DNA from 3 places in the Micromonospora sp. NBC_00821 genome. Region 2 is predicted to be linked to each of the others. Evidence: predicted binding sites of a transcription regulator. Region 2 holds the regulator's gene; each other region holds the start of a gene.

Region 1 (10,228 bases), 970 kb from region 2:
GTGTACGGCGAGACTGCCGCCGCCGACGGCAAGGCCGCCTTCGAGGCGTACCTCGGTGGTGACTTCCCGCTCGACCAGCCCGGCGCGGGCGTTCGGGTCGCCACCGAGACGAGCCCGTTCGGGGTGGAGTTGGCGGTGCGTTACCCGCACGCCGGCCCCGGTGAGCTGATCAGCGCCGCCTCCGCCGCGCTGCCGGCGTGGCGCGACGCCGGCCCGCAGGCCCGGGTCGGCGTCTGCCTGGAGATCCTCGACCGGCTGCACAAGCACATCTTCGAGCTGGCCAACGCTGTGCAGTTCACCAGCGGGCAGGCGTTCGTGATGGCCTTCCAGGCCGGTGGCGCGCACGCGCTGGACCGGGCGTTGGAAGCGCTGGCGTACGCGTACGCCGAGATGACCCGGCACCCGGGCACGGCCGGCTGGGAGAAGGCCGCCGGCAAGGGCGACCCGCTGCGGATGACCAAGACGTTCCACGTGGTGCCGCGTGGGGTGGCGCTGGTGATCGGCTGCAACACCTTCCCGACCTGGAACTCGTACCCTGGGCTGTTCGCCTCGCTGGTCACCGGCAACCCGGTGATCGTCAAGCCGCACCCGCGCGCGGTGCTGCCGCTGGCCATCACAGTGAAGTACGCCCGGGAGGTGCTCGCCGAGGCCGGGTTCGACCCGAACCTGATCATGCTGGCGGCCGAGGCGCCCGGTGAGAAGCTCGCCAGCGACCTGGCCCTGCACCAGGCGATCCGGATCGTCGACTTCACCGGCTCCACCGAGTACGGCGACTGGCTGGAGACGCACGCGCGGCAGGCATCGGTCTACACCGAGAAGGCCGGCCTCAACACCGTCGTCATCGACTCCACCGACGACTTCGCCGGCATGTGCCGCAACCTCGGGTTCACGCTGACCCTCTACAGCGGGCAGATGTGCACCACCTCCCAGAACATCCTCATCCCGGCCGGGGGCATCGAGACCGACCAGGGGCACAAGAGCTTCGACGAGGTGGCCGGCGGGATCGCCGCAGCGGTCGGCAAGCTCACCGCCGACCCGGCCCGAGGTGTGGAGCTGACCGGCGCCATCGTCAACGACGGGGTGCTGGAGCGGCTGGCCGAGGTGACCAAGGTCGGCGAGCCGGTGCTGGAGTCGCGGGCCGTGGCCCACCCGTCGTACGCCGACGCGGTGGTGCGTACCCCGACGATCGTGAAGCTGGCCGCTGACGACGCGGAGACGTACGGCCGGGAGTGGTTCGGACCGATCTCGTTCGCCATCGCTACCGACTCCACCACGCACAGCCTGGAGCTGCTGCGCCGGACGGTCGGCGAGAAGGGCGCGCTCACCGCCGGGGTCTACTCGACCGACGAGGCAGTGCTTGACGCAACCGAGGCGGTGGCGGTCGAGGTCGGGGTTCACCTGTCCTGCAACCTCACCGGGGGCGTCTTCGTCAACCAGTCGGCGGCGTTCTCCGACTTCCACGGCAGTGGGGCCAACGCGGCGGCCAACTCGGCGCTGACCGACGGGGCTTATGTGGCGAACCGGTTCCGGATCGTGCAGTCACGGCGTCATGTCTGATCTCTAGTCGCGGTGGGGGTTTCCGGGTCGGGCTGCCCCGGAAACCCGCCGTGGGCGCGGTGGTCGTCGGCGTGTCCGGCCCGGAGCCTCTGCTTTTCCCATGATCGTGCTCGACCCAGGAAGTAGTGGCCTCTGGTCGGATGATGACCACTACATCCTGGATCGAGCGTGATCATCACGGCTGGGCGGCGCGCGCCGGCCGTCCGCGTGGCGGTGGTGATCGTTGGAGGTGGTTTGTGGGTCAGGCTGTTCGGCGCATCTGTAGCTCGGTGAGGGCTGGGATGTTCGGGTGGGGGACCCGTACCCCGGTGTCCTCGAAGCCCAGGCGCTGGTAGGCACGGTAGGCGCGGTCGTTGCCGACCACCACCTCCAGCAGCAGCTCAGGTCGGCCACAGGCTCGCGACCAGGCGGCCACCCCGTCGATCAGCTCGCCGAGCAGGCCGCTGCCGCGCCAGGTCGGCGTGACGTACACGGCGTAGATCACGGTCAGCCCCGGTTCGTTCGGGTGGGTCGTACCACCGGCGTGCCCGACCAGCCGGCCGCCCGGGTCGGCGACGAACTGCGCGTTACCGGCACCGGCCGAGGTGTACGCGACCCGGGCGGCGAACTCGTTGTGCGGTCGGGCCGCCGCGTCCGCCAGGGTCTCCAGGAAGGCCAACGGCGCGTCGGCGAGCATCTCCAGGCGCAGCGCCCGCATCCGGGCGGCGTCCTCCGGCCGGACCCGGCGGATCTCCGCGAGCCGTAGGGCCGGCGAGCCCATGTCGGTGGTCATGTCCGCATGCCTACCACAGGGCGGGGATTGGCGTTTCGCGAGCTGGGCCCGATCGCGATCATCTCGAGGGCTGCCCTGCGACCCTGCCCCTCTCCGAATGACGCGGGCGAATCCGATGGCCGGGGAACCCGGCCGATCAGCGCGCTCGGGACGCCCCGAAGTGTGTCTGATTTGTGGCAGTGCGCGGCCGTCACTCCTCGTGTAGCGTGCGATTTCGGCCACCTCATTCAATGGCGGTCATCGATCGCTGAGTCGGTGGTCCGGGGCGCCCGGCCGTGCCGTGCGCCGAATCAGGCAACGCCGGGCAGAGTGAGGGAAGTGCACCGTGGCACAGGGCTCCGTGAAGTGGTTCAACGCCGAGAAGGGCTACGGCTTCATCGCCGTCGACGGCGGTCAGGACGTGTTCGTTCACTTCTCCGCGATCGAGATGGACGGTTACAAGGCGCTGGACGACGGTCAGCGGGTCGAGTTCGAGATCACCCAGGGCCAGAAGGGCCCACAGGCGGAGCACGTACGCGTCATCGGCTGAGCTTCCTGGCCGATCGGCCCGTGAGTCGGGGCTGCGGCAGGGGCACTCAGCCGGGAAGATCGTGAACCGTTCCAGCCAAAGCTGAGGAGCGTTCATGACCGACCAGCCACCCCCGCACACTCCTTCCTCCGGGTCGGGGGAGCCGGACCCGTCCGATCCGTCCTCGCAAGCCGGCGGCCCCGGCCACGCCGGTCCGCCCCCCGGCTGGGGGCCGGGCATGCCCCCGGCCGGCCCGTCCTCCGGCCCCGCCGCCCCGCCGCCCGGCTGGGATCCCGCGCAGGGTGCCTGGGGTGCGGCCCCGCCACCGCAGGGCTGGGTGTTCCCGCCCACCGGGGGTTACCCGCCCGGGTCGGGTCCCTACGGCGGGCAGCCGTGGTATCCGGGGCCGCCCGTCGGCTGGTACCCGCCGGGTCACGGGTTCGACCCGAACGACGCCCTGGTCACGCCGCCCGGTGCCGGCATCGGCGGCTGGTTCAACCGGTGCGGGGGAGCGCTGCGCCGGGGCTGGCGGCAGTTGGTGCCGATCATGCTGCTCACCCAGGTGCTGCCTGCGGCGGTGCTCTCGGTGGTCTCCCTCGGGCTGGACCCATCGGCGAAGTGGGCCGCCCAGGCCGAATCGACGTCGACCCCCGCGCTGCCGGACAATTTCGCCGCCGAGCTGCTGAGCCTCCTCGTCCTGCTGGTCGGCGGCAGTGTGGTGGTCGGGTTGGTGCAGGCCGTCGGGTGGGCCGCCGGCACCTGGGTGATCACCCAGCAGGCGGCCGGTCAGCCGGCCAGCCTGGAGGCCGCGCTGCGCTACGGCCTGCGTCGGGCACTCGGGCTGTGGGGCTGGACCCTGTTGATCAGTCTGCTCATCGGCGTCGGTTTCTGTTTCTGCGTGCTGCCGGGCATCTACCTGGCCTTCGCGCTGAGCATGGCCGGCCCGGTCTACCTCTTCGAACGGCACAACCCGATCGGTCGATCGTTCCGGATGTTCCACGACCGGCTCGGCCTGCTTCTCGGACGGGTGGCCCTGGTGGCCGCCGCGGTGATCGTCGGCACCCTGATCCCCGGTGCCCTGGAAGGAATCGGCACCTCCCCGCTCGGAACGGATCCGTTCTCCTCGGCGGGTACCGCCGTCGGAGCGGTGGTGGTGATCGGGATCACCGCCGTGCTAGCCCTGCCGGCCCACCTCGCGCAGATGATCGGTCTGCTGGTGACGTACGCCGAGCAGCGTGCCCATGAGGCACCGGTGAACAGCGCTGGACTGGCCGCGGAACTCGGCTGAGCGGCGGCATCGTGCTTGCACTCGGCAGGTGAGAGTGCTAAACAAGTCATTGGCACTCGCATACCGTGAGTGCCAATGGTCGGGACGGTGGGGCCAGGTTGCACCGGTGTGGAGACACCGGGGCGGCACATGGCCGGTCGTCGCGGGCTATCCGGCCCGGCCGAAGGACGTCGTCGTCGCCAGGTGGCGACGTCCCAAGGTGCGTACACCAGGCGGCCCATCCGGGGCACACATCTCGGGTGGCCCGTGAGTGTCCAGGAGGACAACGCCGTATGGCCAAGATGATCGCGTTCGACGAAGAGGCGCGCCGCGGCCTCGAGCGGGGCATGAACCAGCTCGCCGACGCCGTAAAGGTGACCCTCGGCCCCAAGGGCCGCAACGTCGTGCTCGAGAAGAAGTGGGGTGCCCCCACCATCACCAACGATGGTGTGAGCATCGCCAAGGAGATCGAGCTCGAGGACCCGTACGAGAAGATCGGCGCTGAGCTGGTCAAGGAGGTCGCCAAGAAGACCGACGACGTTGCCGGTGACGGCACGACGACGGCGACCGTCCTGGCCCAGGCCCTGGTTCGCGAGGGCCTGCGCAACGTGGCCGCTGGCGCCAACCCGATGGCCCTGAAGCGGGGCATCGAGGCCGCTGTCGCGAGCGTCTCGGAGGAGCTGTCCAAGCTCGCCAAGGACGTCGAGACCAAGGAGCAGATCGCCTCCACCGCCTCCATCTCCGCTGGCGACAGCACCGTCGGCGAGATCATCGCCGAGGCGATGGACAAGGTCGGCAAGGAAGGCGTCATCACCGTCGAGGAGAGCAACACCTTCGGGCTGGAGCTTGAGCTCACCGAGGGTATGCGCTTCGACAAGGGCTACATCTCGGCCTACTTCATGACCGACCCGGAGCGTATGGAGGCCGTCTTCGACGACCCGTACATCCTGATCGCCAACAGCAAGATCTCGTCGGTGAAGGACCTGCTCCCGATCCTGGAGAAGGTCATGCAGTCGGGCAAGCCGCTGCTGATCATCGCCGAGGACCTGGAGGGCGAGGCCCTCGCCACCCTGGTGGTCAACAAGGTCCGTGGCACCTTCAAGTCGGTCGCCGTCAAGGCGCCGGGCTTCGGTGACCGCCGCAAGGCCATGCTGACCGACATCGCCATCCTCGCCGGTGGCCAGGTCATCAGCGAGGAGGTCGGCCTCAAGCTCGACGCCGCCAGCCTCGACATGCTGGGCCGCGCCCGCAAGGTCGTGGTGACCAAGGACGAGACCACCATCGTCGACGGTGCCGGTGACGCCGAGCAGATCCAGGGCCGGGTCAACCAGATCCGGGCCGAGATCGACAAGAGCGACTCCGACTACGACCGGGAGAAGCTGCAGGAGCGGCTGGCCAAGCTGGCCGGCGGCGTTGCGGTGATCAAGGTCGGCGCGGCCACCGAGGTCGAGCTCAAGGAGCGCAAGCACCGCATCGAGGACGCCGTTCGCAACGCGAAGGCCGCCGTCGAGGAGGGCATCGTCCCGGGTGGTGGCGTCGCGCTGGTTCAGGCCGGCAAGACCGCCTTCGACAAGCTCGACCTGGTCGGCGACGAGGCGACCGGTGCGAACATCGTCAAGGTCGCGCTCGACGCCCCGCTGCGGCAGATCGCCGTCAACGCCGGCCTTGAGGGCGGCGTCGTGGTGGAGAAGGTCCGTAACCTCGAAGCGGGTCACGGTCTGAACGCCGCCAACGGCGAGTACGTCGACCTGCTGGCCGCGGGCATCATCGACCCGGCCAAGGTGACGCGTTCGGCGCTGCAGAACGCCGCTTCCATCGCGGCGCTCTTCCTCACCACCGAGGCCGTTGTCGCGGACAAGCCGGAGAAGAACCCGGCTGCCCCGGCTGGCCCGGGTGGCGGGGACATGGACTTCTGAGTCCAGTTCCGACACCGAACGGGGCGGGCCGCTGACGCGGTCCGCCCCGTTCGTCGTCAGGTCGGTAGTGGGCGCTGGTTGCGCCGCTTCTGTGCCCGGCTGTACGGCGGAGGCAGTTTGATCGGCGCGTCCACCATCTCCTGCGGTTCCTCGGCCACCGACGGCTCGCCCTCGGTGGTCATCTCGGCCAGTTGCTCGGCGTCGCCGTAGTCGAGCCTGTCGAACGGCAGTTGGCCGGGGAGTTCACCCACCGGTTTCCAGGTGATCGGCGGGCCGTCCTCGGTCTGGTTGTCATCCGTGGTCATGGCTGCCTCCTCTACCGAAACGGTAGGGGGCGTCGATGGCCGATGCGGGCGAATGGATCTTTGTCCTGTTTGCCCCGGTTATGCCGTCGGTAGGGTTCGCCGGTACAGGAAGAAGACCCGCTCGATCCACGCACCCGCGCTACCCGAATAGAACGGCACCGGTCCCACCCAGCCGATCTGTGCCCGGTCCAGCCCCACCGCCCGCTGGTCGCGCAGGCAGCGCCGCAACAGCACCCCACCGATGCCCGAGCCCTCCGCGGCCGGCGCGGTGCCCATCGGCCCGAACCAACTCGGCCGCGACGACCCGTACGCGGCGAAGCCGAGCACCTCGCCGTTGCGCTCCGCCAGGTGGCAACCGGCGTCGGCACGCCCCACCGACCCGGCCAGCTCGCCGTCCCACGTTCCGCCGAAGGTGGACCGGGCGAACGCGGTCAGCGCCGGCAGGTCCGCCGGCTCCGCCCGGCGTACCGTGACGCCCTGGTCGGCCAGCCGTTGCTCCGTCGCCTCGGTGGACCGCAGTGCCGGCGACCCGTCGTACGACAGGTCCGCGGTCATGTTCCAGGCGGTCCGGTCCTGCTGGTAGCCGAGCGCGAGTGCGGCGCAGACCGCCGGCGTGTAGCGGACGTCGATTCCCGGCCACGCGTAGTACGGCGGGTTTCCGGCCAGCAGCACCTCGGTCGCCCCGCGGTCGGCGAGCACCCGCTCGGCCCGCTGGAGCAGCGTCCGGCCGACGCCCCGACGCCGCTGATCCGCGAGGACCGCGACCAGGTCCACGTGCCCGATCCCCGGCTCGGTCGACGACACCGAACAGATCAGCACCCCCACCAGGTCCGCGCCCCGGTACGCGCCCAGCCCGACCGCCGGCCGCTCGGTGGCGGCCCGGGTCCAGAGCACGTCCACGATGGAAGCCGCCTCGGCGGCGTCCTCGGGCAGGTCGAGAGCCTGCTGGCAGAGCTGTACGACGCTGGTGACCAGGTCGGCGGTCAGCTCGGTGACGGTGATCTCGGCGTCCATGGTCGCCGACCCTAGATCACCGACTGTCGAGCCGCACGCCCGGCTCAGCGCTTCAGGAAGGAAACCTGCCTATTGCTGGGCGGCGCGAACGGCCGCGTAGGCGTCGACCTGGCCGGCACCGGTGACGTTCGACGGAGTACCGCAGGCGTCGGAAGGGCTGTCGGAGCGATAGGTGGGTGTCGCCACCGTGGCGGTGTCCCGAAGGATCTGCCTGGTCCGGGTCACGTCACCGACCAGCGCCGGGTTCGCCGACCACATCAGCGCGACCACCCCGGCCACCTGCGGGGTCGCCATCGACGTACCGTCCAACGCGGCGTACGTGCCGCCCGGCATGGCCGACACCACCCTCACCCCCGGCGCCAGCACGTCCGGTTTACCCGAGCCGCCCGGCACCGGCCCGCGCGAGGAGAACTCGGCGACCCGCCGCTGGGCGTCCACCGCGCCCACTGTCAGCACGTCCGGGTACGGGGCGGGCGGATCGTCGATCGACGCGCACCACGGGCCGGTGTTACCGGCCGCGGCGACCACGAAGATCCCGGCGGCGTCGAGGGCGGCGGTGGCCGGCCGCAGAACGCGCTGGTCGCAACCCTCGATGGGCGGGCAGCCCCACGAGTTGGTCAGCACCTGCGGGGCGCGCTCCGGACGGCCGTCGGTGAACGGGTCGCCGCCGGCTGGGAAGGGCGCCAACATGAACTGGAGGCAGTCCAGGTAGTGCGCGGGGCTGCCCAGGTTGCGGTCCAGGTTGACGCAGCCCACCCACTGCGCGTCCGGCGCCACCCCGATGCCGTCCCGCCCGACCGCGCTGCCCACCGTGTGGGTGCCGTGCCCGCCCTGGTCGGTCGGGCTCCGGGTGTCGTCCCACGGGTCGTACCAGGAGTCGTCCCCACCACGGAACCCGGCTCGTAGCGCCGGATGGGTGCCGTCCACCCCCGAGTCGGAGCTGCCGACCACGATGCCCGTGCCGGTGACCCGGAGTTGGGACCACACCCGGTCGGCACCGATCTGGCTGATGTTCCACTGCGGGCCGGTGGGCTTGGGCAACGTGCCCCGGTTCTGCCCGGCCGGGGCCGGCAGCGGTCGCAGGCGCTGGCTGACCAGCACCCGCGCCACCTCCGGCCGGCGGGCGAGCCAGGCACGGACCGCTGGGCCGCCGTCCACCTCGACCGCGTTGACCAGGTAGTACGACACCGGGTCGAGGCGCAGCCGGTTCAACCCCCGCAGCAGGTCACCCTGGCTCTGCTCGGCGGTCGTCACCAGTCGCCGGTAGACCTCCGCCGCGCGGGCGTCCCGCCCGGCCCGACCCGGCGCCGCGGCCGGAAGGTCGCTCAGGTCGGCCTGCGTACGCAGCACCACGAACAGCCGCTCGCCGTACAGGCCCGGCTGGCCGGGGCCGAGGTCGACCACCGCGAACGCCACCAGCAGCACCACGGCCGCCACCGCGGCGACCCGCCTGTTCGGGGTGCGTGCCGTGCGTCGGGCGAGCAGCACCGCGTACCCGATGGCGACCACTACCGCGACGGCGAGCCCGACGCCGCTGGCGGCCGCCACCCAGAACGGGATGTCCCGGGTGCCGACCAGCAGCAGGCTGATCTCTTCCGGGTCGGTGAAGGCCAACGGGCCGAGCGCGGCCAGGCCCACGAGCCAGCCGGTCGCCGTGCGGCCGGCGCGGGTGGCCTCAACCGGGTCGGCGGTGGCTGGGCTGGTGGTGGCTGGGCTGGTGGTGGCTGGGCTGGTGGTGGCTGGGCTGGTGGTGGCTGGGCTGGTGGTGGCTGGGCTGGTGGTGGCTGGGCTGGTGGTGGCTGGGCTGGTGGTGGCCGGGTCGGGGGTGGCCGGGTCTGTGGTGGCTGGGTCGGGGGTGGCCGGGTCGGCGGTGGGCCGCCAGGTCGCGGCCCAGAGCGCGGCCAGCGCGAAACCCACCGGCGGCACTGTCAGCAGCGCGGGCAACTGCGCGCCGGACTGGCCGGTCCCGGCCGCGAGCAGCAGCAGCGCCACCCCGGCGACCAGGCCGCCGACCAGCACCAGCCGAGCCGGCCGGGGCGGTCGCCCAACCGCGAACAGCGACCAGAACGGGGCATCCAGCAGAGTAGCGGCGAGCACCCCGAGCGCGGCGGCCGCCAGCAGCGCGAGCGCGGTCTCCAGGAGGCCGCCGAGCGCGCCCAGCCAGGCCCACGGCAGCAGCAGCGCCAACCCGGCGGCGACAGCGAGCAGCGGCACCGGGCCGGGCTGGCGCACGCGCCGTCCGACCGACTCCGCGTTCCCAGCGGCCTCGGACCGCGTGGCGTCGCCGTTCCCGGTGGCCTCGGGTCGCGTGGTGTCGCTGTTCCCGGTGGGCGCGGGCCGCGTGGTGTCGCCGTCTCCGCTGGCCTCGGACCGTGTGGTGTCGCTGTTCCCGGTGGCTGCGGGCCGTGTGGTGTCGCCGTTCCCGGTGGCTGCGGGCCGTGTCGCGTCGCTGTTCCCGGTGGGTGCCGGGCTGCGGACCGAGCCAATCAGCCCGGGGTACGCCCAGCGGCGCGCCGACCAACGCACGGCGAGCGCGCTGAGCAACGCGGCGCCGGCCAGCGCGGCGAGGTATGCCTCGTGGTGCACCAGCGGCACGACCCGCAGGACTGTGAGCACGCCGAGCGCGAGTGCCCCGATCAACCAGGCCCGCCCGGTGGCCCGGACCGCGCCCGACCGGGGCAGGAGGGCCAGCAGCAGGGCGGGTGTGCCGGCCAGCACGACGGTGGCCAGGCCGAGCACCGGCCAGAGCCAGCCGAACCGGTCCCGTCCGAAGCCCAGCAGCACCTGATCGGTGAGCCAGCCACCGGTCTGGGTTCCCATTGTGACCGCCACCGTCCAGCAGCCGACCAGCACGGCCGCGACCACCGGCCACGGGGAACTGCGGTCGCT
Region 2 (10,228 bases):
TGGCTTGGCCGCTGCTGGAACAGGCCGACCGAGTCGCGGTCGCCGGCGGCGAGGTTGCGCAGCCCGGACTCCTGGTACGCGGTGGCGAGCGCGACCACGACGGCCCGCTCGGGCATTCCGCGCTTCGCGCCGATCGCCGCGATGGTCGCCGCGTTGGCCATCTGGTCGGCGTCCAGCGCGACCCGTCCGTCGGCCTGCACCGTGCACTTGCGTGCCATCAGTGGCAACGTCAGATTGTCGCCGACCTGCCGTACGACAAGCCAGATCGCGATCACGGCGATGAGGATGAGCGCCACTCCACCCGCCACGGTTGCCCGAGTTCGCACCCACACCCCCAGATCGACAGTTCGCCAAGCGTACGTCCCCGCCGGCCCTCCGCGGGTCGTCCGAGCGGTTCGGGCCCAGCCTGGCCGACTCCGACCGATTCGGGGCGGCTCCGCTGTCGCGTACCGGTTGGCGACGTTCCCGCTCAGCTCGCGATCTCACCTGCCGCGTCGTTGCGGCATCAGCCCGTGGTGCAGGGGTGTCGCGCGCATCACCGGGTAAGCGATATCGGGAAGCGATTGACCGGTCAAGGACTTGAGTCGGTTGACATGTCAATCCGACCTACCGCCGCATAGCCGGACGTGTTGGTCGCCGAACGAGGAGGATTTCCATGGGAACGCTCGATGGCAAGGTCGTGCTGATCACCGGCACCGGCGGTGGTCTGGGGCGCGTCGCGGCACTGACCTTCGCCCGCGAGGGCGCGAAGGTCGTCGGGGCCGACCTCCAGGTCGCCGGTAACGACGAGACTGTCGAACTCGTCCGCAGCGCCGGCGGCGAGATGACCGGCATCGCGCCGGTCGACCTCACCGACCCCGAGCAGGTACGCAAGCTCGTCGACGACGCCGCAGCCGCCTACGGCGGGCTCGACGTGGTCTACAACAACGCAGCCGCGCTCCGCTTCGGCCCGATGCCCGACTTCTCCGTGGAGGACTGGCGCTACACCATCACCGGGGAACTCGACATTCCGTACTTCGTGTCGAAGTTCGCCTGGCCGCACCTGGTCCGGCGCGGTGGCGGCGTCATCATCAGCGCCGCCTCCATGGCCGGGCTGATCGGCGGCCACGTCCCGCCGATGGTCGGTCACACCGCCGCGAACGCCGGCATCATCGGCATGACGCGACAGCTCGCGCTCGAAGGCGCGCCCCACGGCATCCGCGCGGTGGCGATCAGCCCCGGGCCCACACTCACTCCGGCCAGCGAACGCGACCTCGGTGACAACCAGGAGGCGCGGGACGCCATCACCGCCAAGACGCTCCTCAAGCGCTTCGCGCGCCCCGAGGAGGTCGTCGAGCTGGTGGTCTTCCTCGCGTCCGACCGGGCGTCGTACATCACCGGGGCGAACTACCCGGTCGACGGCGGCGCGACCGCCTGGTGACCCGGCAGGAAACGGGGCGCCGCCGAACGACGGCGGCGCCCCGATCGTCAGTCGTCGAGAGCGGGCACCCAGCGCGCCGGTCGCTTCTCGCGGAACGCCATGACCCCCTCACGCCCCTCGTCCGACAGGAAGTAACCGGTCGAGACGGCGGAGAGCCGGGCCAGATCGGCGCGCAGCTCGGCCGTACCCGGTCGGCGCAGCAGCTCCTTCGCGCCGGCCAGTGCCCCGGGCGCGCCGCGCACCAGCGAGTCGCAGTAGCCCCGTACCGCGTCGTCCAACCCGTCCGCCGGGACCGAGGCCGTCACCAGCCCGATCTCGGCGGCCCGGCGCCCGTCGAAGGTGTCGCCGGTCAGGTACAGCTCGGCGGCGGCGCGGGGGTGCAGCCGGGGCAACACGGTCGCCGAGATGACCGCCGGGATCACCCCGATGCGTACCTCGGTGAACGCGAACGTCGCCTCGTCGGCGCAGACCGCCAGGTCGGCGGCGGCGATCAGGCCCAGCCCACCGGCCCGCGCCGGCCCGCCGACCCGGGCCAGCACCGGCTTCGGGCACTCCCAGAGCGCCGCGAGCACGTCACCCAGCATCCCCGCCGGCACCGTCCCGCTGGCGTACGCCGCGGCGGTCTCCTTCAGGTCCGCGCCGGAGCAGAAGACCGGGCCGGTGTGGTCGAGCACGATCACGCGGACCGCCTCGTCGGCGACAGCATCCGCCAGCCCGGCCAGCAGTTGGGTCATCAGGCCGGTGGAGAGCGCGTTGCGGTTGTGCGGGCTGTCCAGGGTGAGGGTGGTCACCCCACGGGCCGTGGCGACCCGCACGAGGACGTCGGGAGAGGTCATGCCGGGCACACTAGTGGCCATGCCCGGCGTCCTTCCAGATGGTGAGACCGTCCCCGTCGACGGATCGTTGCCCGCCACCGCCACCACGGCGGTCGGCGCGCGCGGCTTCGGCGTGTACGTGCACGTCCCGTTCTGCGCCAGCCGCTGCGGATACTGCGACTTCAACACCTACACGGCGTCCGAGCTGGGCGGCGGCGCGAGCCGCGAGGGGTACGCGGACACGGTCCTGGCCGAGCTGAAGCTCGCCGGCCGGGTGCTCGGCGACACCCCGCCGCCCCGGGTCGACACCGTCTTCGTCGGCGGCGGCACGCCCACCCTGCTCCCCGCCGACGACCTGGCCCGCATTCTCGACGGCATCGACCGCACCTGGGGGCTGGCCGCCGACGCCGAAGTGACCACCGAGGCCAACCCCGAGTCGGTCACCCCGGAATCGTTGAAGCTGCTGCGGGCCGCCGGCTACACCCGGATCTCGCTGGGCATGCAGTCCGCCTCCCCGGGGGTGCTGGCGATCCTGGACCGCAAACACAGCGCCGGCCGGGCCACCGCCGCCGCCCTGGAGGCGCGCGACGCCGGGTTCGAGCACGTCAACCTGGACCTGATCTACGGCACCCCGGGGGAGCGGGCCGAGGACTTCGCCGCCTCGCTGGAGCAGGTGGTCGCCGCCGGGGTGGACCACGTCAGCGCGTACGCCCTGATCGTCGAGGACGGCACCCGGCTCGCCGCCCGGATGCGACGCGGCGAACTGGCGTACCCCAGTGACGACGTGGCCGCCGACCGCTACCTGGCCGCGGAGGCCGCGCTCGACGCGGCCGGGCTCTCCTGGTACGAGGTCTCCAACTGGGCCCGCACCGAGGAGGCCCGCTGCCGACACAACCTGCTCTACTGGACCGGCGCGGACTGGTGGGGGCTGGGGCCGGGGGCGCACAGCCACGTCGGTGGGGTGCGCTGGTGGAACGTGAAGCACCCCTCGGCGTACGCCCAGCGGTTGGCAGCCGGCGCGTCTCCCGGTCTGGCCCGGGAGGTGCTCACCGTCGACGAGGCGCACATGGAGGACGTGATGCTCCGGCTGCGGCTGGCCAGCGGCCTGCCGCTGGCGGTGCTCGACGCCACCGGCCGGGCCGGCGCCGAACGGGCGCTGGCCGGCGGTCTCCTGGCCGCCGACGAGTACGCCGCCGGCCGGGCGGTGCTCACACTGCGCGGGCGGCTGCTCGCCGACGCGGTGGTCCGCGACCTGCTGCCCTGACTCGCCCACCGCCCCCCGGACCGGGACAGCGGTGAACCGGGCCGGCCGGGGGAGCGGCCGGCCTGGTTCACTTGATGAAGTTGGCGGTCATCGGGTAGCGGTACGGGGTGCCCTCGTTGGCCTTGATGCCGGCGATGATCCCGAACAGGATCTGGATCACCACGACGGCGATGCTGGGCAGGAAGAGCAGGCACCAGCTCACGAAGAGCAGCACGAACGCGATGATCGACCAGAGGATCTGGAAGTTCAGGGCGGCGAGGGCGTGCGCCCGAACGGTCGGCGACTGCTGGCCGCGGGCCAGGTAGGCGATCAGCGGGGCGACGAAGCCGAGCGGACCAAAGCTGACCAGCGCGCCGAGCGCGCCGCCGAAGTGCGCGACCAGCGCCCAGGTCTTGTCCTCGTTGGTGGCGTAGCCGCCGCCGGGGCCGCCGTAGGCCCCACCGGCCGGGTAGCCGCCGGGCGGGGGATAGCCCCCCGCCGGGGGGTAGCCGCCTGCCGGAGGGTAGCCGCCTGACGGCGGTTGGTCACCGGTGGGCGGCGGATAGCCACCGGGCGGGGGATAGCCGGCCGGGCCGGGTGCCCCGGACAGTGGTGCGGTGGGCGGCTCGGCCGACGGGAACGGGCCTGGGGAGGTGGGCTCCGGCGGGTAGTTGCCGGGGTCGCCCGACCCGGGAGGGCGAGGAGGTTCAGTCATGGATGTCACGGTAGGTGCCAGTGGCAACGCCGCACCAGAGCGACACCGCCTGGCAGTGTGGGCCGATCGGCCTGACAGGGTGGTGTGGGCCGCACCGAAGGGTGGCCGTTGATCATCGCGTCGGCGGGCCTGCCGACGTAGACTGGCACTCGTTACAGTCGAGTGCCAGGACGGCCCGGCCGGCCCAGAGCGCCGGCGGCCGACGTGCGACAGGAGGTGCGGAGGATGGGTCTCGACGACCGGAAACTCGCAGTGCTCCGCGCCATCGTCGAAGACTACGTCTCCACCCAGGAGCCGGTCGGCAGCAAGGCGCTGGTCGAGCGGCACCAGCTCGGGGTCTCCCCGGCCACGGTCCGCAACGACATGGCCGTGCTGGAGGAGGAGGGCTACATCCGGCAGCCGCACACCAGCGCCGGCCGGGTGCCCACCGACCGTGGCTACCGCCTCTTCGTCGACCGGTTGTCCCGGGTCAAGCCGCTCAGCCCGGCCGAGCGCCGGGCCATCGAGCGCTTCCTGGTCGGCGCTGTCGACCTCGACGACGTGGTGCACCGCACGGTGCGGTTGCTCGCCCAGCTGACCCGGCAGGTCGCCGTCGTGCAGTACCCGAGCCTGGCCCGCTCCTCGGTGCGTCACCTGGAGCTGGTGCCGATCTCCACCACCCGGCTGATGCTCGTCATGATCGCCGACACCGGGCGGGTGGAGCAGCGCCTCGTCGAGCTGCCCGGGCCGGTGCCCGCCGACGACGTCACCGACCTGCGCCGACTGATCAACGAGAAGCTCGCCAACGCCCGGCTGTCCGAGACACCGCCGCTGGTGCAGGCGCTGGTCGAGGAAGCGCCGACCGGCCTGCGTCCGACAATGACCACGCTCGCCACAGTCCTGCTGGAGACGCTCGTCGAGCGGCACGAGGAGCGGATCGCGCTCGCCGGCACCGCGAACCTCACCCGGGGTGGCCTGCTCGACTTCCAGGGCTCCCTGCGGCCGATCCTCGAAGCTCTGGAGGAGGAGGTCGTGCTGCTCAAGCTCATCGGTGAGACCGAGCCGAGCACGACCCGGGTGCTGATCGGCGACGAGAACGAGTTCGACAACCTGCGCGCCGCCTCGGTGGTCAGCACCGGGTACGGCCCGGGCACCACGATCGTGGGCGGCCTGGGGGTGCTGGGGCCCACCCGGATGGACTACCCCGGCAACATCGCCACGGTGCGCGCCGTGGCACGCTACGTGGGCGAGTTGCTGGCCCAGAACTGATTGGTCAGGGCCGATGCGGCCGGCTGCGGCCGCCGACCGGCGCAACGCGAGACGAACATGAGGACACGGAACGCAGTGGCCAGGGACTACTACGGCATTCTCGGTGTGAGCCGGGAAGCCTCCGATGACGAGATCAAGCGCGCCTACCGCAAGTTGGCGCGCCAGTTCCACCCGGACGTCAATCCGGACCCGGAGGCTCAGGAGAAGTTCAAGGACATCAACGCCGCGTACGAGGTCCTCTCGGACGACCGGAAGCGGCAGATCGTCGACCTGGGTGGCGACCCGCTCGCCCCTGGTGGTGGCGGCGCCGGTGGCCCGGGTGGGCCCGGAGGCGCCGGCCCGTTCGTCGGTTTCCAGGACATCATGGACGCGTTCTTCGGCGGTGCCGGAGGTGGCGCGCGTGGCCCACGGCCGCGTACCCGCCCGGGCGCCGACGCGATCCTGCGGCTCGAACTCGACCTGCACGAGACGGCCTTCGGCGTCGAGGCGCCGATCACCGTCGACACCGCTGTGCTCTGCACCACCTGCTCCGGCGCCGGCACTGCCGCCGGCACGCACCTGGCGACCTGCGAGGCGTGCGGCGGTCGGGGCGAGGTGCAGTCGGTGCAGCGCACCTTCCTCGGCCAGGTGGTCTCCGCCCGGCCGTGCACCGTGTGCCAGGGCTACGGCACCACCATCCCGCACCCCTGCCCCACCTGCGCCGGCGACGGCCGGGTGCGGACCCGCCGCTCGCTGACCGTCAAGATCCCGGCCGGCGTCGAGGACGGCATGCGGATCCGGCTGGCCCAGCAGGGCGAGGTGGGCCCCGGCGGCGGCACCGCCGGCGATCTCTACGTGGAGATCCACGAGCGCCCGCACGACGTGTACTCCCGCAAGGGCGACGACCTGCACTGCCGGGTCACGGTGCCGATGACGGCGGCGGCCCTGGGCACCCGGCTGACCATCAAGACGCTGGACAGCGAGGAGACCGTCGACGTCAAGGCCGGCACCCAGCCGGCCAGCACGCTGCGACTGCGCGCCCGGGGCGTGCCGCACCTGCGCGGCACCGGCCGAGGCGACCTCTACGTGCACCTGGACGTGCGGACGCCGACCAAGCTCGACCCGGACCAGGAGAAGATGCTGCGCGACTTCGCCAAGACCCGTGGTGAGGAGGTCGCCGAGCTGTCCAAGCAGGGCGGCTTCTTCTCCCGGATGCGCGACGCGTTCAACGGGCACGCCTGAGGTGTCCGCGCCGCTGTTCCTGGTGGAGGCGCTGCCCACCGGTGACGCGCTGACACTGGACGGCCCGGAGGGGCACCACGCCGCCACAGTGCAGCGACTGCGCGTCGGCGAGGAGCTGCTGCTCGCCGACGGTCGGGGTGGCACGGCCGCCGCCGTGGTCACGGCCGTCGGCCGGGGCAGCCTGGAGGTCAGCATCACCTCCCGGGGGTACGCGGACGCGCCCGTACCTCGTCTGGTGACAGTGCAGGGCATCGCCAAGGGCGACCGGGGCGAGCTGGCCGTGCAGGCGATGACCGAGGTCGGGGTGGACGAGATCGTGCCCTGGGCGGCCTCGCGTTCGGTGACCCAGTGGCGCGGTGACCGGGGCGTACGCGCCCGGGAGAAGTGGGTGGCCACCGCCCGGGAGGCGGCCAAGCAGGCCCGCCGGCCGTGGCTGCCGGTGGTGGCCGGTGCGCCGGACGAGTCCACCGCCACTGTTGCCCGTCGGATCGCCGGCGCCGCCGCCGGGTTCGTGCTGCACGAGGAGGCCGAGGACCGGCTCACCACCGCCGAGCTGCCCTCCACCGGCGAGATCGTGCTGGTGATCGGCCCGGAGGGTGGCATCGCCCCGGCCGAGCTGACCGCCTTCGCCGAGGCCGGCGGGCGACCCGTACGTCTCGGGCCGGCCGTGCTGCGTACCTCCACCGCCGGCGTGGCGGCCCTCAGCGTGCTCGCCACCCGCCTCGGCCGCTGGTGACAGCGGGCCTCGGGCTCGTTCAGGGCCGGGGAAAGACCGGCACCACCTCTTCCTCGGGCCCCAGGTCCAGCCCGGCCGGCCCGATGATCTGCGGGTCCGGTGCGCCGACCACCTCGGGGTCCTTGCCGGTGTAGTCGAAACGGTGCAGCACGTGCCGCATCGCCTCGAGCCGGGCCCGCTTCTTGTCGTTGCTCTTCACCACCGTCCACGGCGCGTCGGCCGTGTCGGTCCAGAAGAACATCGCCTCCTTGGCCTCGGTGTACTCGTCCCACCGGTCGAGTGAGGCGATGTCCATCGGGGACAGCTTCCACTGCCGGACCGGGTCGACCTGGCGGATCGCGAACCGGGTGCGCTGCTCGTTCTGGGAGACGGAGAACCAGAACTTGACCAGCCGGATGCCCGAGCGCACCAGCATTCGTTCCAGCTCCGGGGCCTGCCGCAGGAACTCCAGGTACTCCTTGCGGCTACAGAAGCCCATCACCCGCTCCACACCGGCCCGGTTGTACCAGGAACGGTCGAACAGCACGATCTCACCGGCCGCCGGCAGGTGCGCCAGCCACCGCTGGAAGTACCACTGGGCGGCTTCCCGCTCGTCCGGCTTGGCGAGCGCCACCACCGACGCGCCACGCGGGTTGAGATGCTCCATGAAGCGTTTGATGGTGCCGCCCTTGCCGGCCGCGTCCCGGCCCTCGAAGAGGATCACCAAACGCTCGCCGGACTCCTTGATCCAGTCCTGGAGTTTCAGCAGCTCGATCTGGAGCAGCCGCTTGTCGTGGTCGTACTCCTCGCGGTCCAGTCGCTCGTCGTACGGGTAGTCCTCGCGCCAGGTCTCGACGGGGGTGCCGTCGGGGCGGAGCAGGACAGGGTCGTCGTCGTGGCCGTCGGCCACCCGGTAGTCGGCGGTGAGGTCCAGCAACGCGGAGTCGGCCATGTCGGTGGGACTTACCCTCCCGCGAACCGCGAACCACCTCCCCGGTCGGGTGATCTGCCGAATGCGTCGACCTCAGCTGCGCAGGTAGGAGGCGCCGTTGAGGTCGACGATGGTGCCGGAGGCCCACTCGGACTGCGGCGAGGCCAGCCAGTGCACGGCGGCGGCGATCTCCTCCGGTTGGCCGACCCGGTCGAACGGGCTCTGCGCCCGGATGGCCGCGCCCCGCTCGCCGCGCAGGTGCTCGGTGGTCATGTCGGTCGCCACGAAGCCCGGCGCGACGGTGGCGACAGTGATGCCGTACGGCGCGAGCGCCACGGCGAGCGACTGGCCCAGCGCGTTCAGCCCCGCCTTGCTGGCGCCGTACGCCGGCTGCTCCGGTTCGCCGCGGAACGCGCCACGGGACGAGACGTTGACGATCCTCCCGCCGCGTTCGCGCATGTGCTGGGCGGCGCACCAGGTGACGTTGCCGGCGCCGGTCAGGTTGGTCTCCATGACCTGCCGCCAGCGCTGCTGCCACTCCTCGTACGAGGCGCCGAAGATCGGGTGCGGGTCGTCGCGGTCGCCGTACGTCCCGGCGTTGTTGACGAGCACGTCGAGCCCGCCGAGCAGTTCGGCGGCGCGGTCCACCATGACCCGGACCGCGCCCGGATCGGTGAGGTCGGCGCGGACCACGACGTGCCCGGTGCCCGGCAGTTGCGCGCGCAGTTCCTCGGCCGCGTCGGCGGAGTCGCGGTGGTGGATGGCCACCCGGTCGCCGCCGGCTGCGAACGCCGTCGCCACGGCGCGGCCGATCCCGCGCGAGGCCCCGGTCACGAGTACCGCCCGATCCGTCATGCCGGCCATCCTGCCTCAGCCGTGTCTTCCTCTTCGAACGGGCCGGCGGCGCATGCTGCGCCGGAGCGCCCCGGCCCGTTGGTCCTTACACTGCCCCGATGGGATCCGACTGCCTGTTCTGCCGCATCGTCGCCGGGGAGATCCCGGCCACAGTGGTCCGGGAGACCGAGACCACGCTCGCCTTCCGCGACATCGACCCGAAGGCGCCGGTGCACGTCCTGGTCATTCCGAAGGAGCACTACGCCGACGTCGCCACGCTCGCCCAGGGCGACCCGGCGCTGGCGGCCGACGTGCTGGCGACGTCCGCCGCCGTGGCCGAGGACGAGGGGCTGCTCGGCGACGGTTTCCGGCTGATGTTCAACACCGGCGCGTACGGCGGGCAGGAGGTCTTCCACGTGCACGCGCACCTGCTCGGCGGTGCGCCGCTCGGCCCGATGCTCGCCCGGGACCTCGCGTGACCCCAGGTGCGGCGCCCGGCTCCGGGGTGAACGAGCACCTGGACCGGTTGGTCCGGCGGGTGCAGGCCGACGCCCGGGTGCCGGCGGTGTCCGCGGCACTGCACCGGGCCGACCGACCGCTCTGGAGCTGCACTGTCGGCGAGACCGGCACCGCCGGCCCTCTGGACGCGGGCACCCAGTTCCGGATCGGCTCGATCACCAAGACGTTCACAGCGGTGCTGGTCCTGCAGTGCCGCGACGACGGGCTGCTGGACCTGGACGACCCGGTGGGCCGGCACCTGGACCTTCCGGCGCACGGCGAGCTGACAGTGCGCCGGTTGCTGTCGCACACCGGTGGCCTGCAACGCGAGCCGTTCGGCGATGTGTGGGACAGCCTGCGCGCACCGGACGACCGCCAACTTGTCGCCGAGCTGGACCGGGCCGAGCGGGTGCTGCCGACCGGCCGGCGGTTCCACTACTCGAACCTGGGCGTGGCCGTGCTCGGTCAACTCGTCGCCCGGCTCCGGGGTGGCAGCTGGGCGCAGGCGCTCACCGAGCGGATCCTGACGCCACTGGGGCTGACCGACACCACTGTGACCCCACGGCCGACGGCGGCCACCGGGTTCCT
Region 3 (10,228 bases), 640 kb from region 2:
GTGGGTCGAGGCCCGTCAGCGTGCCGGTGAGCCGGTGCCGGTGGCCGACGTGGGCGCGTCCTTCCAGGAGGCGGTCTGTGACGTCCTGACCAGCAAGGCGCTCGCCGCCTGCCGGGCGCAGGGCATCGAGACCCTGGTCATCGGCGGGGGAGTGGCGGCGAACTCGCGGCTGCGGGCGATGGCCGAACAGCGAGCCGAGAAGTACGGCATCCGGGTCCGGGTACCCCGGCCGAAGTTGTGCACCGACAACGGCGCGATGGTGGCCGCGCTCGGTTCGCACCTGGTCGCCGCCGGGGTCGCTCCGAGCCGACTGGACCTGCCGGCCGATTCGGCACTGCCGTTGACAACGGTCAGCGTGTGACGGGAGCGGCGGACATGATCGTGCGGATGTGGGAGGCGCGCGCCGAGGCGTACGGAGTCGCCGACCTGATCACCTGGGTGTGCGACACCGCCCTGCCCGAGTTGGAGCACGACCCGCTCCACGTCTCCAGCGAGGTCTTCTCCTCCACCGACCACCGCGTGGTGGTGATCTCCAAGTGGCGCAGCAACCCCCGGCCGCTGCCGGACCCACCAGCCCTGCTGGTGGCCCGCGCCCCGCACTCCTGGGACTTCACCCAGGTGGACCGGTAACGCGAGCCACCATTCAGGCCGCTGCCTGACTGGTCAGCTGCGGCGCAACATCCGGTAGGTGGCGATTCCGCCTGTGCCCAGCGCGGCGAGGAAGACCAGCCACACGACTGTGCTGCTGACTCCGACCTGCGGGCCGGAGTTGGCGGAGGCGGCGGCCAGGAGCCCGTCCTCACCCGGGGCGGGCAGCGCCGCCGGCGGCAACTCGGGCCAGCGGACCAGGCCGGTGCTCTCCAGCATCTGCATGTGGTGCTGGACGAACGCGTTGGCGTCCTCGCAGAGCTTGCGGACTGTGGCGTCCCGGGTGCTGGCCCGGACCGCGCCGATCACCGGGAAGATCTTGCCGTGGGCGACCCGGAGCCGGGTGACGAAGATCTGGTCGAACCGGGCGCCGGATGCCTTCTGCATCTCGGCCAGCCAGCCCTTCTGCTCGGCGGTCGGATCGCTGGGGATCGTCGCGCCCAACTTGTTGGCCGCGTCGACCACGAGCTGGTCGAGCTTCTGGTGCTCGCTGGCGATGCCGGCGCCGATCTCCCGGACCTTCGCCGACTGTCCCTTCTCGGCGGCCATCTGGCCGGCTGGCATCTCCCACAGCCCGGCCAGCCGCACCCCGTTGAGCAGTGTCATGTCGGCGGCGTTGAGCTGCTGGCCACCGGCGGGCGCGGCGACGGCCACGCCGGGCAGGACACCGACCCCCGCGATGACCGCGATGAGCAGCATCGCCGCTCGGTGGGTCCGGGTGCCCAGTCGGCGATGGGCGGATCTGAGCGGTGCCATGTCTGTGGTGCCTCCTCGGTCCGGACCGGAACGCGTCTGGACCGGGCAGCCGTATCCTGCCGGTTGCCCGTCCGCCCACTGGTACGGACTGATCGCGCGATCAGTTCATCGCGGAGCGACAGGGATCAGCGGGTGACGGCGAGCAGGCCGCCGAGCAGCAGCAGGGTGATCGCCGCGGCGGCGAAGACCATCAGCAACTCCTGACGCCCGCGCCCGACCGGGCCGGTGTCGACGCCCGAGGTGGGCAGGGCCGGTAGATCGCGGGTCAGCGCGGCCAGGTCACCGAGGGTGCGCGCCGTCCACACCGCACCGGCGCGATCGGAGAACTCGTCGAGCGTCAGCCGGCCCGCCGCCGTGTGCTGGTGCAGCGCGGCGACCACCCGGTTGCGGTCGTCGTCGGAGGCGCGCAGCTCGACATCCACGCCGGACAGCGTACGCGGATCAGCCCACGTCGAGGGGGTCGGCGAGGAGCCGTTCGAAGGCCAGCTCTGCGGCACCGATCAGGGGCGCGTCAGTACCCAGTTTCGGCGTACGCAGCCGGACGTGCTCCAGACAGGCGCCGAGCGCGTTGGAGTTGAGCCGGCTGCGGATCTGGGCCGCCGCCGCGAGGTAGAGGTCACGCATCGTCCCACCGAAGATGACCATCTCGGGGTTGAAGACGTTCACCAGGTTGGCCACTCCGAAGCCGAGCCAGTCGCCGGCCTGGCGGACCGCCGTCTGGGCCCGAGCGTCTCCGCGATCGGCCGCGTCGAAGACGGCCAGCAGCGCGTCACGGCCCCGGGCGTCGGAGCGTCCGGCGGCGCGCAGGAGGCCACGCTCGCCGATCTCGGTCTCCCAACAGCCCCGGGAGCCGCACTCACAGGGTCTGCCGTCGCGCACCACCTTCATGTGGCCGACCTCGCCGCCGTACCCACCGTGCCCGGTCAGCCTGCGCCCACCGGCGATGATGCCGGCACCCACGCCCACGTCGCCGTACAGGTAGAGGACGTTGTCGCAGCCTGCCGCCACACCGCGTGCGTGCTCGGCGAACGCGGCGACGTCGGCCACGTTGCCCACTGTGATCGGTACGTCGATGCCCAACTCGTCGGCGAGGGCCGCGCCGATCGGCTCGTCCACCCAACCGGTGGTGGGGCCGAGTCGAACCAGGCCGTCGTCCCGGCGGACCATGCCGCAGACGGCGACGCCGGCACCGACGCAGATCGCGTCCGCCGGCACCAGTTGCTGCATCTCCTTGACCGCGCCGGCCAGCAGTGGTGCGGCCTCCGCGGCCAGCAGCCCGCGCGGCCGGTCCAGATCCCGGCGGTCCAGGACCGCGCCACCCAGCCCGATCCGGGCGGCGCGCAGCCGGTCCACCTCCACCGAGTACGCGTACGCGTAGACCCGCGCCGACTCGGGCCGGACGACCAGTGACGGTCGTCCGGCCCGGCCGGTTTCCTTCGGTGCCCCTTCGCTGACCAGCCCCACCGCGGACAGGTCGGCGGTGAGCGCGCCGATGGTGCTGCGGTTGAGGCCCAGCGTGGTGGTCAGTTCGGCACGCGTGGTCGCCCCGTGGACGTGCACGTGCCTCAGCAGAGCCCCGAGGTTCTGCCGTCGGACGTCATCCTGGGTCGGTCCTGGGCGCATGCTGGTGCTACCTCCCGCGCGGTCAGCGGGTGCCGGTGGCTGCCGCGCGACGGCGGGAGAGCGCGTCGACGCTGGCCGCGAGCAGGAGCACGACGCCGGTGACCACGTACTTGACTCCCGAGGTGTACCCCATCAGGCCCATTCCGTTTTCGATGACCGCGACCACCGCGCCGCCGAGGACGGCGTCGAGGACGCGGCCCTTGCCACCGAAGAGGCTGGTGCCGCCGATCACCGCCGCGCCGACCGCGTAGAGCAGTACGTTACTGCCCCCGGTGTTCGGGTCGACCGAGTTGGCCCGGCTGGCCGCCACGATGCCACCGATGGCGGCCATGGAGGAGCAGATCACGAAGACGGAGATCCGGATCCGGTCGACGCCGATGCCGGCCCGGCGGGCCGCTTCCCGGTTGCCGCCCACGGCGTAGATGTGCCGGCCGTAGCTGGTGCGTTGGAGCACGAAGGTCCAGATGATCAGCAGCACCGCGATGATCGGCACCACGATCGGCACACCCTTGAGTGAGCTGATCAGGACGTTGCGGCTGCGCTCCAGGTTGAGCACGTACACAGCGGTGCCGAGGATGACGGCGAGCCCGCCGATCCGCAGCGCCACCACCGCGAGCGGATCGGTGATCAGGCCGCGGGCCACCCGGGTGCGGTGCCGCAGCAGTTGCACAGCCGCGTAGCCGATGACCGCGACGGCGGTCAGCGCCCAACCCAAGGTGGGGCCGAGGTTGCGGTTGGCGATGGCGACCAGCACGTCGTCGCGGACAGCGATGTTGGTGCCATCCTTGACGAGCAGCAGCACGACGCCCTGGAAGGCGAGGAAGCCGGCGAGGGTGACCACGAAGGACGGAATGCCGATCTTCGCGACGAGCATGCCCAGCGTGCTGCCGATGACCACGCCGGTGGCGACAGCGGCGAGCACGGCGACCCACCAGGGGTAGCCGAGCACCGTGACCACATTGGCCAGCACCGCCGCGCAGACGCCGCTGGCGAAGCCGGCGGACAGGTCGATCTCGCCGAGCAGCAGCACGAAGACCAGGCCCATCGCGATCAGCGTGACCGCCGCGCCCTGGGTGAAGAGGTTGGCGAAGTTGCCGGCCGACAGGAACGACGACGGCCGCATGATCGCGAAGACGGTGCAGAGCACGATCAGGCCGAGTACGGCTGGTAGTGCGCCGACGTCGCCACCGCGTACCCGACTGAGGTAGTTGCGGAAGTGGCCTCCGATGGTCGGCGTCGGTGTGACGGCGGCGGGTCCGTCCTTCCGCACGGCGGTGGTGGTCATCGGACGCCTCCTGAGATCGAGTCGGCCGCCTGCGGGCCGTCGCCGTTGCTGCCCGGGTCGGTGGCGAGGCCGAGCCCGCCCGAGCGCCCGGCGGTGATCAGCTCGACCACCTGGGCGTGGGTGATGTCGGTGGTCTTCACCTGGGCGACCATCTGGCCGAGGTACAGCGCGGCGATCCGGTCGGAGACGGCGAAGACGTCGTTCATGTTGTGCGAGATGAGCACCACGGCCAGGCCGTTGTCGGCGAGGCGGCGGACCAGTTCGAGCACTTGGGCGGTCTGTGCCACGCCGAGCGCCGCGGTCGGCTCGTCCAGGATGACGAGCTTGCTGTTCCACAGCACCGCCTTGGCGATGGCCACGGTCTGGCGTTGACCGCCGGAGAGGCTGGACACGTGCTGGCGAAGTGAGGTGACGGTGCGGATGGAGAGCCCCGCCAGGGTTTCGGCGGCGAGCTGTTCCATTGTCGGCTCGTCGAGGACGATGCCGCTGCGCTTCTCCCGGCCGAGGAACATGTTCTGCACGATGTCCAGGTTGTCGCAGAGCGCGAGGTCCTGGTAGACGACCTCGATGCCGAGCGTGGCGGCGTCGCGTGGGCTGCCGATGTGCACCGGTTCACCGTTGAACAGGAACTCCCCGGCGTCGGTGGGGTGGATGCCGCTGATGCACTTCACCAGGGTCGACTTGCCGGCGCCGTTGTCGCCGACCAGTGCGGTCACTTCTCCCGGGTGGACGGTCAGGGCGACGTCGCGGAGCACCTGGACGGGACCGAAGCTCTTGTCGATCCCGCGGAGTTCCAGCAGGGGGGTCGCGGACACGGGGGTCTCCTTCTTAAGGGAGGGTCGGGGCCCGTCCGGCGTGCGCCGCCCGACACGGGAGGGTGCTCCCGTGCCGGGCGGCGATGGTCGTTCCGGCGGGTACTGCGGCGTCGGTCAGCTGATGCCGGCTTCGGCGCAGAACTTGGTGTACGCCGCGGTGCAGACCTCTTCCTTGGTCACGTAGCCGTCGGCGATGACGTCCTTGACGCTGTCCTTGTAGATGGCCTTCGGGGTGAGCAGCACCGACGGGACGTCCCGGTCGCCGTCCTTGACCGTCTGGCCGGTGTCCTTCTTCTCACCCTTGGCGAGGGCGATGGCCAGGTCGGAGGCGGCCTTGGCCTCTTCCCGGACCGCCTTGTAGACGGTCATGCACTGGTCACCGGCGAGGATGTTCTGCAGGCCCTCGGTGCTGGCGTCCTGTCCGGTCACCGGCACCTTGCCGTTGAGCTTGTTCTTCTTCAGGATCGAGATGGCCGCGTTGCCGAGACCGTCGTTGGCGGCGAGCACGCCGTCGATCTTGCCGTTGGCCTTGGTGAGCTGCTGCTCGAAGATCGTCGCGGCCTGCGCGTTGTCCCACGCCGGCACCGCGTCCTCAGGGCCCTTGACGTACTCCTTGGCGTCGAACTTCGGCTTGAGCACCGAGTCGTAGCCGGCCTTGAAGAGGGTGGCGTTGTTGTCGGTGGGGGAGCCGTTCAGGTACGCCACGACGGGGTTCTTGGCGCCCTTCTCGGTCAGGCACTTCGTCAGACCCTCGCCCTGGAGCTTGCCGACGGTCTCGTTGTCGAAGCTGACGTAGTACTGGGCGGAGCCGCCGAGGGTGAGCCGGTCGTAGTCGATGGTGGCCACACCCTGCGACTTGGCCTTGTCGAGCACGGCCTTGCCGGTGCCGGAGTCCAGGTTGACGATCATCAGGGCGGTCACGCCACCGGTGATCATCTGGTCGGCGATGGTCTGGAAGGCCGTCTTGTCGTTCTGGGCGTTCTGGATGTCGTACTGGACGCCGGCGGCCTTGAACGCCTCCTCCAGGAACCGACGGTCCGCCGTTTCCCAGCGGGCCGAGGACTTGCTGTCCGGGAGGATCACGCCGATCTTGGGGGTCTTGGCGGAGGCGGCCTTGTCGCCGGAGTCGTCGCCACAGGCGGTCAAGCCGCCGGTCGTGAGCAGGCCCACGGCGGCGATGGTGAGGATCCCCTTACGCATGTGCAGGGTCCTTTCGGAGGTGGGGGAGGTGTTGTTTTGTTGTGTCCGGCAACGTATTTCGCGTCACACCGGCTCCACAAGACCGCGCAGGTGCATAGTTTGTTGGGAGCGATAACAATTCAGCAACGCGACTGTTACTCCCTGGGTATCCCACGGGGGAGTCGACGTAACGACTGTCGTCAGTGGGTCTGCAACGGCGCGGTGCGGGCGTCGGTCAGCGCCACCAGATCCGCTGCGGCCAGTTCGAGTTGCAGACCACGCCGACCAGCCGAGACGTAGATCGTCGGGAGATCCAGCGCGGATTCGTCCAACACCGTGGGCAACCGTCGACGCTGCCCGAGCGGGCTGATCCCACCGCGCACGTAACCGGTGGCCCGCTCGGCGACCGCCCGGTCGGCCAACGCTGCCCGCTTGCCGCCGACCGCCGCCGCGAGCGCCTTGAGATCCAGCTCGCCGGTGACCGGGACGACCGCCACAGTGAGCGCGCCGTCGACAGCGGTCACCAGCGACTTGAACACGCGCTCCGGTGCCACGTCGAGCGCCACCGCCACCAACGCGCCGTAGTTCGGGGCGTCCGGTGACACCCGGTACGGATGGGTGCGATGCGCGACTCCGTGCTTGACCAACAGTGCCGTTGCCGGCGTGCCCTGTCCCGCCACAGCGACGAGGCTAGTCGAGACGGGGCTAGCCGACAGGTTGGCCGACCAGCACCGTCGGTGCGCCGTCGACCCGGGTGAGCACCAGGCTCGCCGCCGCGTTCCCGGCCAGCCGCAGGTCCCGCCGGAGCTGCTCCGGTGTGAGCGCCGAACCCCGCTTGAGGATCTCCACCCGGCCCACCCCGCGGTCGCGCAGCAGCGCCCGCAGGCGCTTGAGCGAGAACGGCAGCACGTCGGTGATCTCCAGGCAGCGCGCGTACGGGGTGCGGATCGGCCGGTCGGCGTAGAGGTAGGCGATGCTCGGATCGCCCAGGGTGGCGTCCAGTTCGGTGGCCAGCTCGGCCACGAGATGCGCGCGCACCACCGCCGGGTCCGGGTCGTACAGGTAGCGCCTCGGCGGCCCGACCGGCGCCTCGGCGGCACCCGAGCCGGTGAGCTGGTGACGGTGGGTCTCGGCGCCCCGCTGGCGGTAGACGGTGGCGCGGCGGGGCACCTCCGCCAGCTCGCCGCACCAGAGCGCGGCCTCGACCAGGTCGCCGTCCACGCTGACCCACTCGGCCTCCGCGCCGGCCGGAATGAGCGCGTGGTCCAGGCCCGGCGCGACCTTCACGACTGTGCGCGGCACCCGCTCGGCCAGCCCGGTGACGAAGTCCCACGGTGGCGAGTAGGCGCGCGGGTCGAAGATCCGCCGCCCGGTGCCGGTGGTGCGGCGGGCCGGATCGCAGAAGACCCCGTCGACCCCTGACACGTCGAACCCGGTCGCGTCGCCGCACTCGACAGTGAACAGCTCGGCCAGGCCGGCCGCCTCGGCGTTGGCGGCGGCCATCGCCGCGGTCACCGGGTCGGCTTCCACCCCGTACACCCGGATGCCGGCGCGGGCGGCGGCCAGCGCGTCGGCCCCGAGCCCGCACCCGAGGTCGGCCAGGGAGCGCACGCCGGCCGCGGACAACCGGGCGGCCCGACGGTCGGCGACCACCCGGCGGGTGGCCTGCTCCAGGCCGGGACGGGTGAGGAACATCCCAGCGGCGGCCGGGCCGAACTTGCCCACCGCCCGGTGCCGCAATTCGGCCTGGGTGAGGGCCGCCGCAGCCAACGTCGGCGGCACCCCGGTCGCGCGCAGCGCCGACGCCGCGACCAGTGGATCACCGCCGGCCAGGTCGGCCGCCGCAGTGAGCGCGGCCGACCCCTCAGGGGTACGCAGCGCCGCCAGCTGATCGAGATCCACCCCGCCATTGTCCCGGCCGACCCGGAAATCCTGGCTGGCGGGGCGCGACTCGCTGGCACTCTCCTTGACGGAGTGCTAGCCACGGAATAACCTGCGATTAGCACTCTCACCCTGAGGGTGCCAGCTTCCGGGTCTCGCGACCCGGGTGCGCACGCCAGGCGGACCGGCACCCGCGACGACGGCACCGCCCGGTGGCATGAGGCAGATTGACGCTGGTCAGCCCCGCTGGCCAGCAACGAAACCAGTACCCCAGGAGGGTATGCCCGTGACTACCGCGACCAAGGTTGCGATCAAGCCGCTCGAGGACCGCATCGTGGTCCAGGCGAACGAGGCTGAGACCACCACGGCGTCGGGCATCGTGATCCCCGACACCGCCAAGGAGAAGCCGCAGGAGGGCACCGTCCTCGCTGTGGGCCCGGGGCGCGTCGACGACAACGGCAACCGGGTTCCGGTTGACGTGCAGGTCGGCGACACCGTCCTCTACTCGAAGTACGGCGGCACCGAGGTCAAGTACGCCGGCGAGGAGTACCTGGTGCTCTCCGCCCGCGACGTCCTCGCGGTCATCGAGAAGTAAGCAACCGATCAGTGCCACTGCCCCGGTCCGGCTCGCCGGGCCGGGGCAATGGCGCTTCGAAGGGACATTAATGGCGAAGATCCTGAGCTTCTCGGACGACGCCCGGCACCTGCTGGAGCACGGTGTCAACGCCCTCGCGGACGCGGTCAAGGTCACCCTCGGCCCGCGCGGGCGCAACGTCGTCCTGGACAAGAAATTCGGTGCGCCGACGATCACCAACGATGGTGTGACCATCGCCAAGGAGATCGAGCTCACCAACCCGTACGAGAACCTTGGCGCGCAGCTGGTCAAGGAGGTGGCGACCAAGACCAACGACGTCGCCGGCGACGGGACCACCACCGCGACAGTGCTGGCCCAGGCGATGGTTCGCGAGGGTCTGCGCAACGTGACCGCCGGGACCAACCCGGCCGGCCTCAAGCGGGGCATCGACGCGGCGGCCATGAAGGTCTCCGAGGCGCTGCTCGGCCGTGCCGCCGAGGTCACCAGCAAGGAGTCGATCGCCAACGTGGCGACGATCTCCGCGCAGGACTCCACGATCGGCGACCTGATCGCCGAGGCGATGGAGCGCGTCGGCCGCGACGGTGTCATCACCGTCGAGGAAGGCTCGATGCTCACCACCGAACTGGACGTGACCGAGGGTCTCCAGTTCGACAAGGGCTTCATCTCGCCGAACTTCGTCACCGACCTGGAGGGTCAGGAGTCCGTCCTTGAGGACGCGTACATCCTGGTCACCACCCAGAAGATCTCGGCGATCGAGGAGCTGCTGCCGCTGCTGGAGAAGGTCCTGCAGAACAGCAAGCCCCTGCTGATCATCGCCGAGGACGTGGACGGCCAGGCGCTCTCCACCCTGGTGGTCAACTCGCTGCGCAAGACCCTCAAGGTCTGCGCGGTCAAGGCCCCGGGCTTCGGTGACCGGCGCAAGGCAATGCTGCAGGACATCGCGATCTCCACGGGTGCCGAGCTGGTCGCCCCGGAGCTGGGCTACAAGATCGACCAGGTCGGCCTGGAGGTGCTCGGCACCGCCCGGCGCGTCGTGGTCGACAAGGAGAACACCACGATCGTCGACGGCGGTGGCCAGAAGGCCGACGTCGCCGACCGGGTGTCTCAGATCCGCAAGGAGATCGAGGCCTCCGACTCCGACTGGGACCGGGAGAAGCTGGCCGAGCGGCTGGCGAAGCTCTCCGGTGGCATCGCCGTCATCAAGGCCGGCGCGGCGACCGAGGTCGAGATGAAGGAGCGCAAGCACCGCATCGAGGACGCCATCGCGGCGACCAAGGCTGCGGTCGAGGAGGGCACCGTGCCCGGCGGCGGCGCCGCCCTGGTGCAGATCCTCTCGGTGCTCGACGACGACCTGGGCTTCACCGGTGACGAGAAGGTCGGCGTCTCGGTCGTGCGCAAGGCGCTCGTCGAGCCGCTGCGCTGGATCGCCCAGAACGCCGGTCACGA

Evidence for each region. The regulator HrcA, encoded in region 2, represses chaperone genes, less so after heat shock. The targets are predictions, from matches to a motif close to GGTTNGCACNCTCNNNNNGAGNGTGCNAACC.
Region 1: a site for HrcA is predicted at 4,173-4,203, ahead of groL (chaperonin GroEL). Genes of this name have one in related genera too.
Region 3: a site for HrcA is predicted at 8,304-8,334, ahead of groES (co-chaperone GroES). Genes of this name have one in related genera too.

What each region holds. Positions count from the first base shown of each region.
Region 1 covers NZ_CP108880.1:6,912,333-6,922,560, reverse strand. The annotation lists gene paaN (phenylacetic acid degradation protein PaaN) at 1-1,557, shown strand, start outside; gene OHB44_RS31760 (GNAT family N-acetyltransferase) at 1,799-2,329, opposite strand; gene OHB44_RS31755 (cold-shock protein) at 2,655-2,858, shown strand; gene OHB44_RS31750 (hypothetical protein) at 2,953-4,125, shown strand; gene groL (chaperonin GroEL) at 4,398-6,020, shown strand; gene OHB44_RS31740 (hypothetical protein) at 6,077-6,325, opposite strand; gene OHB44_RS31735 (GNAT family N-acetyltransferase) at 6,404-7,339, opposite strand; gene OHB44_RS31730 (S8 family serine peptidase) at 7,409-10,228, opposite strand, start outside.
Region 2 covers NZ_CP108880.1:5,944,631-5,954,858, reverse strand. The annotation lists gene OHB44_RS27115 (hypothetical protein) at 1-272, opposite strand, end outside; gene OHB44_RS27110 (SDR family NAD(P)-dependent oxidoreductase) at 656-1,420, shown strand; gene OHB44_RS27105 (enoyl-CoA hydratase-related protein) at 1,468-2,256, opposite strand; gene hemW (radical SAM family heme chaperone HemW) at 2,276-3,499, shown strand; gene OHB44_RS27095 (DUF4870 domain-containing protein) at 3,567-4,193, opposite strand; gene hrcA (heat-inducible transcriptional repressor HrcA) at 4,419-5,441, shown strand; gene dnaJ (molecular chaperone DnaJ) at 5,517-6,662, shown strand; gene OHB44_RS27080 (16S rRNA (uracil(1498)-N(3))-methyltransferase) at 6,664-7,398, shown strand; gene ppk2 (polyphosphate kinase 2) at 7,418-8,329, opposite strand; gene OHB44_RS27070 (SDR family NAD(P)-dependent oxidoreductase) at 8,402-9,163, opposite strand; gene OHB44_RS27065 (histidine triad nucleotide-binding protein) at 9,262-9,621, shown strand; gene OHB44_RS27060 (serine hydrolase domain-containing protein) at 9,618-10,228, shown strand, end outside.
Region 3 covers NZ_CP108880.1:6,581,408-6,591,635, reverse strand. The annotation lists gene tsaD (tRNA (adenosine(37)-N6)-threonylcarbamoyltransferase complex transferase subunit TsaD) at 1-361, shown strand, start outside; gene OHB44_RS30210 (hypothetical protein) at 376-630, shown strand; gene OHB44_RS30205 (DUF4142 domain-containing protein) at 664-1,404, opposite strand; gene OHB44_RS30200 (DUF1707 SHOCT-like domain-containing protein) at 1,530-1,826, opposite strand; gene OHB44_RS30195 (ROK family protein) at 1,846-3,027, opposite strand; gene OHB44_RS30190 (sugar ABC transporter permease) at 3,050-4,312, opposite strand; gene OHB44_RS30185 (ATP-binding cassette domain-containing protein) at 4,309-5,127, opposite strand; gene OHB44_RS30180 (sugar ABC transporter substrate-binding protein) at 5,242-6,327, opposite strand; gene ybaK (Cys-tRNA(Pro) deacylase) at 6,507-6,986, opposite strand; gene OHB44_RS30170 (THUMP-like domain-containing protein) at 7,012-8,208, opposite strand; gene groES (co-chaperone GroES) at 8,468-8,782, shown strand; gene groL (chaperonin GroEL) at 8,853-10,228, shown strand, end outside.